DNA from 2 places in the Paenibacillus sp. W4I10 genome. Region 2 is predicted to be linked to the other one. Evidence: a T-box and tRNA genes for the amino acid it is inferred to sense, from the RefSeq annotation. Region 2 holds a T-box; the other holds one or more tRNA genes.
The links. The T-box of region 2 lies ahead of QF049_RS29730 (valine--tRNA ligase). A T-box ahead of a tRNA ligase gene usually reads a tRNA of that ligase, here a tRNA-Val.
Positions count from the first base shown of each region.

Region 1: it encodes a tRNA-Val, which carries the amino acid that the T-box ahead of QF049_RS29730 (valine--tRNA ligase) is inferred to sense. The anticodon was not compared.

Region 1 covers NZ_JAUSXX010000001.1:414,696-422,569, reverse strand. The annotation lists gene QF049_RS01855 (GNAT family N-acetyltransferase) at 1-107, opposite strand, end outside; gene QF049_RS01850 (hypothetical protein) at 139-825, opposite strand; gene QF049_RS01845 (glycoside hydrolase family protein) at 828-1,826, opposite strand; gene QF049_RS01840 (hypothetical protein) at 1,813-2,085, opposite strand; gene QF049_RS01835 (M1 family metallopeptidase) at 2,299-4,509, opposite strand; tRNA gene QF049_RS01830 (tRNA-Val) at 4,697-4,769, opposite strand; gene QF049_RS01825 (hypothetical protein) at 4,914-5,171, shown strand; gene QF049_RS01820 (GNAT family N-acetyltransferase) at 5,410-5,853, shown strand; gene QF049_RS01815 (DUF3892 domain-containing protein) at 5,966-6,202, shown strand; gene QF049_RS01810 (LexA family transcriptional regulator) at 6,278-6,559, opposite strand; gene QF049_RS01805 (hypothetical protein) at 6,543-6,764, opposite strand; gene QF049_RS01800 (DUF3889 domain-containing protein) at 6,910-7,230, opposite strand; gene QF049_RS01795 (hypothetical protein) at 7,287-7,595, opposite strand; gene QF049_RS01790 (manganese catalase family protein) at 7,857-7,874, shown strand, end outside.
Region 2 covers NZ_JAUSXX010000001.1:6,624,027-6,631,900, reverse strand. The annotation lists gene QF049_RS29735 (bifunctional folylpolyglutamate synthase/dihydrofolate synthase) at 1-606, opposite strand, end outside; gene QF049_RS29730 (valine--tRNA ligase) at 685-3,351, opposite strand; T-box leader at 3,413-3,694, opposite strand; gene QF049_RS29725 (LysM peptidoglycan-binding domain-containing protein) at 3,850-5,433, opposite strand; gene QF049_RS29720 (RluA family pseudouridine synthase) at 5,795-6,703, opposite strand; gene hemL (glutamate-1-semialdehyde 2,1-aminomutase) at 6,700-7,874, opposite strand, start outside.

The sequences.
Region 1 (7,874 bases), 6.2 Mb from region 2:
TCATGTTGAGATAAATTCAGCGAATTCCATCCCAAAGATTCATATAGCGTTAATAATTGGTCGAAGCTCTCAGGTGGTTCTATTGAATAATGTATCGATTCTCTCATCAGATACCTCCTCTATCTACTCCATTTTAGTTCAGTTGCTCCAAATATCCACTTTCATCTGTGCACATTTGAAATACTTGGCCTCTGCCTTGCTTGTAGTCAGTTTCAAAAGACATTGCAGTTCTCCATGTTGGAACAAACCACCGCTAAGGTCAGCAGCAACACCACCATACTGATCATCCGCACCAAGCCATACGGACGGTCTCTCGAGTCCAGCTGAGAACTGTAATCCGGTACAGAGCAGCACAGTGAGATTCTTACGGTTCTGTGCCTCATCTCCTGCTACGCCATGTGTGGTGAAGAACACCATGTTTTGATTAAAATCCGTGTACGTTCCATCTGCTTTATAGGCACGGACCATACCATACTTCTGATTTACGTTTTGAAAAAAGGTGATTCCGGCTTTGCTATCCTTTGATTTAATGCCAACCTGAACTGAAATTCCAATGTTCCCGTTTAATTGTAGCGCTTCCAAAGTGATTGCAATTGCTGTTACTTTCGAGCTGTCAATCAGATGTTTCATTTTCAACTCTGCCGTGGCTCCTGCCGTTGTCGGTGTTGTAACGGTTATGGTCCCTCTGTCGGGCAAAGGCTCAAACGTAGGGTTGCCCACCACCTCCACCCAATCCGGTAACGTTCCGTAAAGAAAATCGGCCACAAGCTGTTTGTGAACCTTTCCAAAGGGCACGATCTGACCCGCTGCATCACGTATAACCATCTCTACACCCCCACCGAATAGGCTACACCGATATTATGATCGGTATTGTAATACACGTAAACTACACCGTCCATAACGGACACCATCAAGGACTGCATGTTCGTCGTTTCCCAAGTCAATGCCGGAAAATATATATCTGTAGGTTTGTCCAGCAGTTGACGGAAGTCTGCGCTGATCTTGGCAATGGCAGGTCGAGCTACAGTCGTAACCCCACCGGAAGCATAAGCCGATAACATGCCCAGCCACCACATGCTCCCTTTGTACATAAATACACCAGCATTGGATCTCGAAATGTTTTCTCCCGCTGTTAAAGTGGCATCATTACCACCCATTAATGGTCTTGGATCAGCTAACCAGCTACGTCCGTCATGTGAATGCCAGATACATTTACGACCAAAGTCACCACCGCCCATCACCGAGAAACCGATCCATTTGCCGCCATTTTTGAAACACGAGAAGTAACCGGTATGACCATCACCAGGGAACCCGGGAGGTTTGTCCAATATCAAACCCACTCTTGTCCAGTTAATCATGTCTACAGAGGTCGCAAGTGCCGTTGATTGATTGATCCCCAGTCCGTTTTGTTGATAATACATAAAGAACAATTGTTCTTCATCGTTCCAGATCACAAATGGCGTTTCCGTCGAATTCCCAACCACAGTATCGAGATACACCTGTCCGTGTTTGGTCCATGGTCCTGTCGGGCTGTTGGAATACGCAAGTCCAATTCCACCGATACGATTATGGTTGGTAGAATACGTAGCATAATAATCTGCTTTTGCATCAGGGATAAGCCCCTTCACTTTGATCGCCCGAAACCAATAGATCGATTGAAGACCAGCCATTGCGGCGGTATACATAGGATTGTCCATTTTTTTATCAAATTGAGGCGTGTACATCCGTCTGGATTCTGCATCGCAATAATCATAAGGCGCAATGGCCCTGTTGGCCTTCATCGCTGCGTCGAGTGCTGCCTGAGCAATATTCTCAGTCGTAGACATAGGAACTCAACTCCTTCGTGAGCAGGGGATTACCATTTACCGGTCGCAAATCTAAAACATCCGAAGTGTCCTCTAATAGGATTGAATAATCAACAACATTACCCACATTCGCAGCCGGCACCTGAGTAATACGAATGATAGGACAAATTCTAGCATTATATGAATACGCTTTCATTTTGTTCATTCTTTTATTTCCTATACAGTTGTAATCAGCAACTGTCCCCTTCATGGGTACGCCCGGATAATGATGATCCTTCATATTAATCCCTCCTATTGTTTTCTCCCGATAAGTATATTCATGAAGTTACCTTTCTGTTAAAGCATTATGCCCATATTACAGCCTATTATTCTCAGTCTGGTTTTCATATAACTAACCGTTTGCTTATGTTAAACATGACTAAACAGAAAACAGGCTAACCAATACGAATTGGCTAACCTGTTTGAACGAAGAAACTGCAAAACCAATTACTTATTACTCCGCAAAAAGTGAAGATATGGGATTCGCAACTTTTTTATTGGATTTCTCCTTGCCTTGGTTATCCAATACATAGTACTGGTAAAAGTCGTTAGTGAATCCGATAGACTCCTGTGTTTTCTGCTTAAAAGCTTCAAATGCCGCATCACTCAGATGATCCTCATTCCAGAAATAATGAAGCATCAATCGATTCTGGTTATAGGGATGTTTGATAACGTATGCACCCGCGGCGAGAGGTTGATTCATGGTATTTTTCCAAGGAAAACCCGTCTGTTTCGTTCGATCAATAATGTTAAATTTTAAAGCCTGCACCAATCCGTTTGACTTGGCATTGCCAATGACTATAAGGTTACTGTTGCCAATCTCTTTTTTCATCTTTTGCTTCAGTTTCTTGCGATCCCGTATAATGTTGTATCTCATACCGGTCATATCAAGGAATCCGGTCAACTGATTAACCATATCTTCCTGCTGTTTAGTTGCAAGCTTACTGACCTGATCACTGAGCACAATGGTTAATTCCTCGCCTTGAAGGACTTTGTCCATCAATCGATTCATCACTTCATAAGGCAGATTAGGGATCATGCCCATGACAGCCTGATACTGTTGTTGTAACATGTCATGTACATAGGCGGCGGTCTCTTCCTGTGATAATTGGTATTCCGGCTTTAAGACAAAGTTAGGCTGATATAGGGCCATCTGCATTTCTGAACGTACTTCCTTACCAAGCACATCTTCAATGGTGTGAAGCAGCCCCTCTAAAGTTGCATTCTGGTACACGTAGCGTTTGAAATATGTTCTCATCAATTCGTCAAATTTCTCTTCGCCGACGGTACGATAAAGCTGATAGATCGCTTGTCTTCCCTTCTGATAATATACCAAACCTGCTAAATCCCCAGCTTCATCGTTTGTTGACGCAATCGCCATGTCTATGGGCACAGTATCAAACTGTATGGATCTGAACCCATTTAGCTTGTCTCCCTGTTTCTCGGCAAAATACACCATGGAGAAATCAGCAAAGCCTTCATCCAGGAAGGATTCTGTCTCCGAATTATTACCGATCAATGCATGGAACCACTGATGCGCTATTTCATGAACAAAGGTTGTGTCTTCTTCTGGAATAGCACCATTTTGAATCTGTCCCATCTGGATGAGCCTCGCATACTCCACGGCAACGCCTTGTACATACGTCTCGACAATTCGGAACTCTGGATAGGGATACTTGCCATATTTCTCACTATAAAAATCGATGACCTTGAATGCCTGATGAATGTACCGGTCAACTATCTTTTTCTTGGATGGATCATCGTTGTAATAATAGTATTCCACCGTCAGACCGTTACGGGTAGCGCGTTCCACTTGAAGATTAGGACTTGCAAAGAAAACAAACTCCCTCGTATTCTCGGCTACAGCAGACACAATCTTACGTCCATGTTCTGTACTGTCTTGAGTGGTGATCGTGCCCGGCATGGCTACCTGATACTCATCAGGAACATTTAATTGAACTTCAAAGTCCGATGAGGTGTAATAATCGCTCTCAAATGTTCGACTATACGGTGCCTTGTTCCATTGATGCTTAACCTCGTCGTAAACAGACATCACCGGGAACCAGTGCGCACCATTGATCATGTCCTTGTAGTAGGAAACTCGCTGTGAGCCATAGGGTATATTCAACTGAAACTCCAGTTGGAATGATACCGATTCGCCTGGTTGAACGGGCTCTTTCAACTGCACGGTCAACGCTTGGTTTTCCTTATGGAGCTCCAGCGATTGGCTATCTGCTGTTACAGCCTGAATATCGATGCCACCCAGAAAGTCCTCCGCCGTCTTCTCCGGATGATCTTCACTAATCTTTTCATTATGCTGTTGGTACATGCTCGCCTGTGTAGACTTGGAGAGGTTTGCGTCAGCATATGTATGAAGGACCAACTGCTGGAGGGTATCCTTGCTTGTGTTGCGATACGTTACCTTCTCGCTCCCCTGGATCGTCATGTCCTTCTCATTTAATCGAGCCTGGATCTGGTATTGAATCGGGGTCTGCGCTAAAGAGTCTTTCTGTGTTTTATGTATCTTCGTAGATACAGGAGCTAGGTCTGCTTCCGCGGCAATAACCCCCATGTTGGCAAGTGGGCTTGTTGCCAGTATTAAAGCCAGTGTACCCGCGATCCCTACTCTGGCTAACTTTGATGTAAATGGACTTGAATAATTCATAAGTTCTCTCCTTCTTCTGTTCTATCTTGACCTCAGAACCAAGTATAGAAGACGAACCTTACGCTGAATTTATGTTTTATTTAAGTTTTGTTTAAAAAGAGGAGAGAAACTGAAACTATCGCAAATCGCATTCATGTTTGTATGTAAAAAAAGAAAAGAAGCCTTACAATGTAAGGCTTCTCATGTATGATCTGTAGTGGGCTCGAACCACTGACCCCTACCCTGTCAAGATAGTGCTCTCCCAGCTGAGCTAACAGATCATGATATATAATTGTTTCCCAATCAAGTAACAGTATCATATCAAGTAACCGTGTTCATTGTCAATGATTTATTTGGTTATAATTCACCCGAAATGGTGCACAATAAAGGAAAGATTACCATTTCTACAACGAGGTGAATTCCCTATGAGAAACTTAACAAAACGGTCAAAATCCAATGAATATACATTTACCAAATACATCTTTCTCTTTGCTGGGCTTGTGATTCTCAGTACAACCGTTACTGGTTGCAGCTTAGAGAGGGATGAACATACAGTTCAATTCCAACAGTTAAAACAGCCCAATGAAAATGGTGAACCTCTGCCCGTTTGGCTGGACGTATACTCCAAATCTGTAATTCAAGATGTATATTCTCCGCGAGGAAGCAGTGAAGTCTTGCCGTGAAGGTTAACAGATGAATTACTCATCTTCATCCCACTTGCGTGAGTATGCTTTCTTGGTCACGTAATACAACAGAGTAATCATTGCAGCCGACATTAACAAGGTAATGACCATGATGCCTGTCATGCCCATCACTATCCCCTCCTCTCCCAATATGTTCCAGACTTCACTATACAGGAAAAACATTTTTTTGTATAATTCAGTCTGATATGTCGCGCAAGAGCAGAAAGAAGGAATGGAATTGGCAGCTGAGATTAGTTATGTATCGACAGAAGAACAACTGGAGCAAGCCCTGGGAATTCGCCATCACGTCTTTGTGATCGAGCAACAGGTGCCTGCCGAGATTGAGATTGATCAATATGATGTCATCAGTCCAGATGTGCATCATGTATTGTTAAGTACGGATGGCCAAGCTGTAGCCACAGGACGTCTGATCTATTACAGCAAGGATACGGCCAAAATGCAGCGGATCGCGGTGCTTGAGTCTCATCGTTCATTCGGTTATGGACGTGTGCTTCTGCTCGCGATGGAGGAGCGAGCACGTGAACTCGGCTTATCCTATTCTGTACTGGATGCTCAATGTCAGGCACAGAAATTCTATGAAAAACTGGGTTATGAAGTGATTTCGGAAGAACCTTTTTATGATGCAGATATTCTGCATGTTCGTATGAGAAAGAGCCTGTAAAACCTCGGCGTTGGCAGGTCTTATTAGCATATGGTGCATACTTCCGAAGAATTCGGATAGGCTAATCAGGTAAGCAGATTCCTATCTCGTCATATAAGGAGAGTGTGACATCATGGATCAAACAACACGCGAGAGTTTCACAGCCGTACAGAAAAATGGCGACGGTGACCTGACAGCATTTCAGACTTCAGCAGGACGCGTACTGGATTATCAGCAGGCACTTGCAGAAGTAAAAGCTGGCGCTATTGCCGGTGTGAATGTATTTAAAGGCAAGGATGGCGAAATGTACATTCGCGGAGATGCCGACGGTGACCCAACCAACAACCTGGACCAACTTCCCCATTTCTAAAATAGATGCACACGTTGTATGTGTGACACAGTAAGCGCCGATCCGGATATCCGGGTTGGCGTTTTCTTATTATGATTAGTAGTCCGTAAAATATTTTGCAGAGTCCCCGGAAGGCTGGCTTTTGCGAATCGGCTGTTGTACCTGTTCCCATGCCTGCAAAATCTGTATCCCTTCCAGAGTAGACCGGTTCTCCCACGCGATGTACCCGGTGCGTTCAAGCTCCAGCAATGACTCATGAATGTAAGCTCTGCTTCGTCCCGTCTTGGTCTCCAGTTCATCCATACGCGGCAGCCTGCGCCGTTGTCCTGCATAGTTCACCATAATACGCAAAATCTTGCGTTCAAAGTCGTTCAGCATACTGTACCTCCCCATTCTGGTCCTTAACAGGACGCCATGCCAGAATACCTTGCTCCAGAAATGTTCGGGGTGAGCCTTCTTTTCCCGCTGATGCTCTAATCATCCCGCCACGTACACTATTAATTCGAATGTGTCGCTGCGTAATCTGCCCTGCACGATCCATGTAGACAAGCTCCACCATCTGGCCAATATATTTCCCTAGCATAATCATCCCTCCGATAAGAACGTTTGTTTGTATTTCATATTATATGCGAACATAAGTTCTTTATTCAATAGTAAAAAAAGGATTTTGTAAAATAAAAAAACCAGACTTTCACCTTAATGATCAAGGCAGTCTGGTTCATAACGGATCAGTGTCGATCCGATTCCGAAAATTGTACTTTCTTTAACTGTTGTGTAGATGGATTAAAATCAACATTTACATAGACTGCGAATTGCTTGCCGTCTTTAGCACGAACCCACAGCTTGAACTGTTCCCGTGATTGATCCGCTGTTAGAGAGGTACGACCGATATGCTTATAGTCCAAAATATCCACATTATACTTGGTCTGTGTTTCTTTGACCGCAATAATTCCCCACTTCGCATAATCAGGGATAGCGCCACCTGTTCCTGATGTAATTCCGGCTAAACTCAGGACTACCGACATAACGGTAACGATGAGCATTCTCATTTTACTCACTCCTTGGGACAATATGTTTCTGTTATATTGCCCGTCCGGCTTTCATTTTACACGAATAAACGAAAGATCCAGGCCAGTGGCCGTAGGGAAAAAGGAACCACATGAACAAGCCGGTCAAACGAATCAGGAGGCTCCGTCCGAAAGCTCATTCCCCAGTCACCCGAGAAAACGTGTTGTTGTGTCTTTGGCTCCTCAGGCCGTTCCAACCCGTATTTCTTCTCAAGTAACTTTCTCGTTGTTTCATCCACCTGAACTTCGTTCGTAACGACATATGCTGTGGCAGGCTCGCTGCTTATGTACATCAGAATCATTAGAAACATCACAATCCTAACTAGTTGTATCCAACGCTTGTTCATCTCTTACTCCTTTATGGATTCATGGCTCTCTTCTCTTGTACGTGAAAACTTGTTTGAATGTTTTATTATACAAAAATTTTACTATAGTAGGAAATAACAAGTGGTAAAAAATATGAGACATTCGTTATGCGATGCTTAAGTCCCATTTGGTTGATTTTTTGTTTGAAAAATCCAATAGACGTGTAATAGGCCATGACAGAGTTACTTCACGATCTGAAACCCTACACGATCTGCCATACCAATTTGAGGAGGTTACACCGAATGTTCAAACGCTTGGAT
Region 2 (7,874 bases):
GATAATACCTGCCTTTTCTCCAGCAATCTGCTCAATCGTATCTCCGAGCACATCCGTATGATCCATACCAATGTTGGTGATGACGGACACAACAGGTGCGACAATATTCGTTACGTCCATCCTTCCCCCTAGCCCCGTCTCCCATACCACAACGTCAGGGTAACACTCCTCTGCATAGTACAGAAGCGCGAGAGCCGTGGACACCTCAAACATCGTGGGTGATCCAAGCGGAGTGGAGGCCATTTCCATGACCAGTGGATGTAATCGGTTCGAAAGCTTAAGCAGGATTTCTTCAGGAATATCCTCACCGTTGTATTGAAAACGGTTTGTAAACTTGGTGATATAAGGCGACGTAAAGGTACCCACATCATATCCAGCCTGAAGAAGCACTGACGTCAAAAAAGCGCAAGTCGAACCTTTGCCGTTCGTTCCCGCGACATGAATAAATTTGAGACGTTGGTGTGGGTTGCCTAACATGGACATCAGACTCTCGATTCGTTCCAATCCAGGTCGGATGCCAAAAGGAATAAGGCCATTGATCCAGTCCACGGCCTCGTTATACGTAAGTAAAGGAGCTGCTGCATCTGTCCCGTCTAATTCCGTCATCTGATTCACCTTCGGTCCCGAGTTTGAGTGAAAAAAGCGGCCGGATGGCATAATGGCTCTCCATCCGACCCAAATATATTAACCTTTAAGTTCCTTGATTCGTGCAATCACTTTATCCCGTTTATCGGAATAATCTGCTTGCTTGGCGCGCTCTTCCTCAATAACTTTGGCAGGAGCTTTGGCAACAAAGCCTTCGTTCGCCAGCTTTTTCTCTACACGGAGAACTTCGCCCTCAAGGTTCTCCAACTCTTTCTCCAAACGAGCCACTTCCTGCTCGATATCAATAAGACCTGCGAGCGGCAAGTATAGTTCTGCCCCCGTAATGATCGCAGTCATTGCCTTATCCGGTGAGTTTAAATCCAGCCCACTATCGAACTCGGACGTATTACAGAAACGTTTGATGTAGTGACTGTTACGCGCAATGATGCTGGACGTCTCAGCACTATTTGCTTTGACCATCAACTCGATCTTTTTGCTCATCGGCACGTTCACTTCTGCACGAATATTTCGCACTGCACGAATGGTATCCATGAGCAGGTTCATCTCGGCAACAGCCTCTGGGTTCTCAAGAGCAGGATCATATACCGGCCATGATGCCAGCGTAATGGTCTCACCTTCATGCGGCAGATGCTGCCAGATCTCTTCGGAGATGTATGGCATAAACGGATGAATCAGGCGCATGGTCTGATCCAGCACATAAGCAAGCACGGATTGTGTTTTCTTCTTGGCAACCGGATCTTCCCCATAGAAGGACAGCTTAGCAAACTCAATGTACCAGTCACACAGGTCATCCCAGATAAAGTTATACAACACACGACCCGTCTCCCCAAATTCATACGCTTCGATTAGACGCGTAATATCGCGGGAAGTTTCGTTCAGACGATGCAAAATCCAATAATCCGCTGTACCAAGCTCTCCGCTAATGTCACGTTCCTCATAGGTGAATCCTTCCAGATTCATCAATGCAAAGCGCGAAGCATTCCAGATCTTGTTGGCGAAATTACGTGCCTGTTCCACCCGTTCCCAACGGAAACGGAGATCCTGACCTGGCGTGCTGCTGGTTGAGATCATGTAACGCATTGCATCTGCGCCGTATTTCTCAATCACATCCAGCGGATCTACACCGTTGCCCAGTGATTTGGACATTTTGCGTCCATCTGCATCACGAACAAGACCATGCATCAGCACATCCTTGAACGGAATCTCATCGGTGAATTCCAATGCAGTGAAAATCATACGTGAAACCCAGAAATATATGATGTCATACCCTGTCACAAGTACACTTGTCGGATAATAACGTTGCAGATCTTCCGTATCTTCCGGCCAGCCTAATGTGGAGAAAGGCCATAATCCGGAGCTAAACCATGTATCCAGAACGTCTTCATCCTGTCTGAGCTTGCGTCCAGCATACTCTGGCAGCGTTGTTGGATCTTCAGCAGATACGATGATTTCACCCGTTTCTTCATCATACCAAGCAGGAATACGATGTCCCCACCACAGTTGACGTGAAATACACCAGTCACGAACGTTTTCAATCCAGTTCAGATAGGTTTTCTCAAAACGATCCGGAACAAAATTAACCCCTTCGCCGCTCTGTTGTTTCTTAATCGCTCTCTCTGCAAGTGGCTTCATCTCAACAAACCACTGTGTAGATAGATACGGTTCAACAACAGCTCCAGTACGCTCACTGTGTCCAACCTGATGCGTGTGATCTTCGATATCGATTAATACGCCTTGCTCTTTCAAGTCAGCAACAATCTGCTTGCGGCATTCACTGCGATCCAGTCCCTGATACTTACCTGCCTCTGCATTCATTGTGCCGCTCTCATCCATTACCGTAATTTGAGGCAGATCATGACGAAGACCTACTTCAAAGTCATTCGGATCATGTGCAGGCGTGATTTTAACTGCACCACTTCCGAACTCTTTATCCACATAATCATCAGCGATAATTGGAATTTCGCGTCCAATGATAGGCAGTACAAGTACTTTACCAATCATGTCTGCATAACGCTCATCCTTCGGATGTACAGCAACCGCTGTATCACCCAGCATCGTTTCAGGTCGCGTTGTTGCCACGGTAACGTAGCCACTTCCGTCTTTGAGCGGGTAACGCAGATGGTACAAGTGACCCTGAACTTCTTTATATTCAACCTCAATGTCGGACAGAGCTGTCCGGTTCACCGGATCCCAGTTAATGATCCGTTTGCCTCGGTAAATAAGGCCTTTTTCATACAATTGAACAAATACTTTGCGAACCGCTTGGGACAGACCTTCATCCAACGTAAAACGTTCACGTGAGTAGTCAAGCGACAAGCCCATTCTGCCCCATTGCTGACGAATGGTAGTGGCATATTGATCTTTCCAGTCCCATACTTTCTCCAAAAACTTCTCGCGTCCCAGATCATAACGGGTCAGACCTTCTTCACGCAGTTTCTGCTCCACTTTGGTCTGGGTAGCAATGCCTGCATGGTCGGAACCCGGAAGCCACAGTGCATCATAGCCCTGCATCCGTTTGGTGCGGATCAGAATATCCTGTAGTGTAAAGTCGAGCGCATGCCCGATGTGCAGCATCCCGGTCACATTTGGGGGTGGAATTACAATCGTATACGGCTCGGCATCTTTACGTTGACCGGCTTTGAAATATCCGCGCTCCATCCAGGTGGAGTACCATTTGTCCTCTGCCGCTTTAGGATCGTAAGTGGTCGGCATTTCTGTTGCAGCTGATTTTTTTTCCTCAGACATGTGTCATTCCTCCGTTACTTCATCATCTTCGCCAAAAAAAACAAAAAAAACCTTTCATCCATCAAAGGACGAAAGGTTAGCTTTCGCGGTACCACCTTTGTTTCACGCCGACAGCAAGATAGACTTCACCCTCTGTACATGACGTGACACTTCAAGCAGATAACGGCTGCTACCGGCCCATCCTACCTCAGAAATAAATGACGATAGATCTCATTCATCTCTTGTATTCAAACAGGCAACTCCCGGGCGACTTCGATCAGTTGGTTCCTGCGGAATCTCACAGCGCTGCAATTCCACTCTCTGAAAGGTCATACTGTCTACTACTCCCGTTCCACGTTGTTCTTCAAAAAACCTACACACATCATACCTTGCTCGTGCGCGATAGTCAACCTGACAATAGCGGATAAAGAGCGCTGGAATGCAGGTTTAGGACGAATCATGCAAAAACCCGCAATCCTCAAGGGGATCACGGGCCGTAACGAAGGCTTTAACTTCGAATTAAGGGATGTATAATATCTGACCTTCTTCCACAACCTGCTCAGATAATCGGTTATACAACTGAAGTTCCCTCGTGCTCAATTGATATCGATCTGCAATGGCATCCAGTGTATCTTCTCGCTGAACGATGCACAGTTTCACCTTGCGGAATGGAGTCTGGTCCACGATCGTTCCCAGGAACAGGTTCTTCCATTCCACATCATCAGCTTGATATGTTTCTTCCTGTACCACACCCGCAGGAACCTCATCGCCTCGCTCCACTTCAGCATCGCGTGCCGCTCTGCCCGAGGATAACAAGGAAGAGATACCTACGCCCTCTTCTTGCCGTGGCGCGGATTCTTTTTTGCTGCCAAAAGCAACCTTCAGCTCCGGCTTGTCTTCCGTCTCAGCCACAGGTTCAGGAACAAATGCTTCGTTCTGTACGAACTCGTCTACCCCAGTCGCTTCAAAAGACGGCCGATCTTCCTCAGCGTTGCCTGATTCGGACGAAGCAAATACACCTTGCCAGTTCTCCGCCTGTGATTCGCCCGGGACATCGGCAACTGCCTGATTCTCCTGCTGAGGTACAGATCTCGCTGATTCGAAGCGCCATACCTCTGGTGCGTCCGGTACATCCGGTGCTGCCAACTCACTAGATGATTGAGCAGTAGGCTCTGTGACTGCTTGATCTGCACTTCTCGAGTTCGCAGGCAATGCATCCACGGAAGGCTCGGACCACATAGAAGACTCTTCCTCGAGAGGCAGCAACGGATCTGATTCCGGATAAGAAGCTAGCCGGTCAGCGGTCTCAGCCATAAATGACGAGATGGGAGTAGGTTCACTGTATTGCTTATGAGATGCCAATTCATCTCCATCTGCTGTCAGAGATGCAAGATCTTCGTTTGCATCAGGTTGTCTGGGATCGTTAGCATCCTCTGCACTCTGCTCTTCCGACTGAATTGACTCGGTCGAAGACGGAGGCACATATTCCTGCTGCCATTCTTCGCTATTTCTTAAGGTCTCTTCTCTTGTGGACAGGTCAGCGAATTCCGGAGCACCATAGGCAAGTTCTGCTGCATTCGCAAGTCTCTCTTCCTCACTCCGCTGGAGCAGGTACTCTTGTGCAAATGTGTTGGGGGCGCTGCCTGTCTGTGCTGTTTCATCGGAACGGTTGGATTGCTGAGCATCAGGTGAGTGGACAACTGTAAACTCATCTGCTGACCACACTTGTGGCTCTTCAACAGGAAAGCCCTCGATGCCTCGCAGCGACAACACGCCTGTAATGTTCAGACTACGATTGGATAACAGATCCACGTCAAAATTTTCGATCTCGATGGAAATATCCTCAATCGATCTGACCCGGTTCAGCGGCACTGTGATCTCCACGGGAATAAAATGTTTGAGCTCCTCTGAAGCCTCATTTTCTCCTCTGTACGCACCTGTAAGTAAAAGATGCCCTCTTAACGTGGCATGATCATCCTGCCCTATGACTTGAATGCGCGGGTATAGTTCAATCTCCTCCAATTCCTCAATCGCAGGGACTCCCTCAGACAAATGAACGCGCTCATAAATATCGAACCGCAAACCATAAGGTTGATTCAACAAAGGTGGCGTCCTCCTTTCGGCATATGTTCACCATGATCCTTCTCATGGGACTGATCCATGGTCCAAATCCTTCGTTACCCCATCTATATGCCTTGAATGAGATGAGCATGCCACCTTTTGAAAAACCTTGTTATATAAAGCGAAATAGAGAATGTTGAACCTAGCCACTTCGATGACAGAATAACCTTCCGATCACTGTTATCCCCAGATTTTTTGATTCCCTTCTTCAAAGGGAAAATCCGGGGATAGCTTATGCTTCCGAAGCTTTCTTTCAGAAAGCTTTTAGGCGAACGCTCCGTTTCTTCACGTTATTTCTGTCCTCTCCGTTCTCGTGTAACTAGTAAAGTTCGCTCTATATCATTTATGAATACACCTTTTCACGTTCTGCCAATTGTGTGAAATCAGGCGGCCAAGGGTCATCCACTTCAATCACGGCTCCGGTTAAAGGATGACTAAACTTAAGCATCTCTCCGTGAAGTGCTTGTCGCCCAATGACATCCGCTCTACCTCCATACAACGCATCACCAATAAGCGGGTGTCCCGCGTAGCTCAGGTGTACACGAATTTGGTGTGTACGTCCTGTATCCAGCTTTAATCGCACAAGGGTTGCTCGTTCCCATACTTCGACGATCTCCACATGAGTAACAGCTTCCTGTCCACCTTCCGAGACACGCCTGCGCTGTTTGTGATGTCTATCCTTACCAATCGGAGCATCAATTTTGTGGAGTTCAAGGGGGATTTGTCCACCTGCAATGGCTATATAATGGCGACCAATCTCTTTGCGACGCATCGCTTCATCCAGTTTGCCGAGAGCAAAAGCATTTTTGGCATACAGAACAGGTCCAGTTGTATCCTCATCCAGTCGATGAACATGGCGTACGCTCGCCTGTATTCCGTTCATTTCATAATAAGAGGCAACCACATGATCCAGCGTGATGGCCTGATCGGTACGGCTTCCATCTGGATGCAGTTTCATACCTGCCGGTTTGTGCATAACCAGACAGAAATCATCCTCATACAATACATCCACATCAGCCCAGCGTGGCTCAACATCGATTGGCTGGGACGCAAAAAGGGCCAGCCGAAGCCGGTCCCCTGCAAGTTGTATTCCTCGGTTTGCTTTCAGCTGACGGAGCAGTTTCTCCGGAAACTGCAGCTCAGACAATAGCCATTGCTCTGCGGCCATCTGTTTGTCCAAACTGCCTGTTACGGCTTTCCCTGGCATCAGCTCCAGCCATTCCCCGCGGCGTTTCCAACTTTTGATGGTCATAGCGATTGAAGAGCTTTACGATTCGCCTCAATCGTATCGTCAATATCCTGCTCCGTGTGCACACCAGAGACAAACATGCCTTCGTATTGCGAAGGCGCAACACTCACACCTTGATCAATCATGGCCGCAAAATAACGACGGAATTGATCCAGATTGCTTTCTTTGGCAATATCATAATTGGTTACTGGAACGGCACTGAAGAATGGACAAACCATGGAACCCACACGGTTAATGGTTATCGCAATACCCGTCTCAGCTGCATTTTTCTCGAATCCGGCTTGCAGACGTGCGGACAATGTCTCCAGACGGTCATAGACCTCTGGTGTTAACAATTTGAGCGTTGTATATCCTGCTGCCATAGCCAGCGGGTTCCCACTCAGTGTACCCGCCTGATAGATTGGTCCTGTTGGAGCAATCTGTTCCATCAGATCCCGACGACCACCATAAGCACCAACCGGGAGTCCGCCACCGATAACTTTACCCAGACAAGTCAGGTCAGGTGTAACCCCATACCGTCCCTGAGCACAGTTCAACCCTACGCGGAAACCGGTCATGACTTCGTCAAAAATAAGCAGGCTGCCATATTGGGTCGTCAAACTGCGCAGGCCTTCAAGGAAACCGTAAGCCGGTGGTACAACCCCCATGTTACCTGCCACAGGTTCCACAATAACAGCAGCCAGTTCTTCACCATAACGTTCAAAAGCAAGCTTCACGGACTCCAGATCGTTATAAGGTACCGTAATTGTATTCACAGCTACACCTTCAGGTACACCTGGACTATCCGGTAGACCCAGTGTTGCAACACCTGAACCAGCCTTGATCAGCAAGCTGTCCGCATGTCCATGATATGATCCTTCAAACTTCAGAATTTTACTGCGTCCGGTTACCCCGCGTGCCAGTCGAATGGCACTCATGGTTGCTTCCGTGCCGGAATTAACCATCCGCACGATATCGATAGAAGGTACACGCTCACAGACCAGTTTTGCCATCTCGGTCTCCAGCAAGGTAGGCGCACCAAAGCTTGTTCCTTTGAGGGCTGTCTCACGCAAAGCTTCTACAACGTCAGGGTGTGCATGTCCCATAATGAGTGGGCCCCACGATCCCACATAGTCAATAAAAACATTGCCATCAATATCGTAGATTTTGGACCCTTCGCCGCGTTCTGCATAGA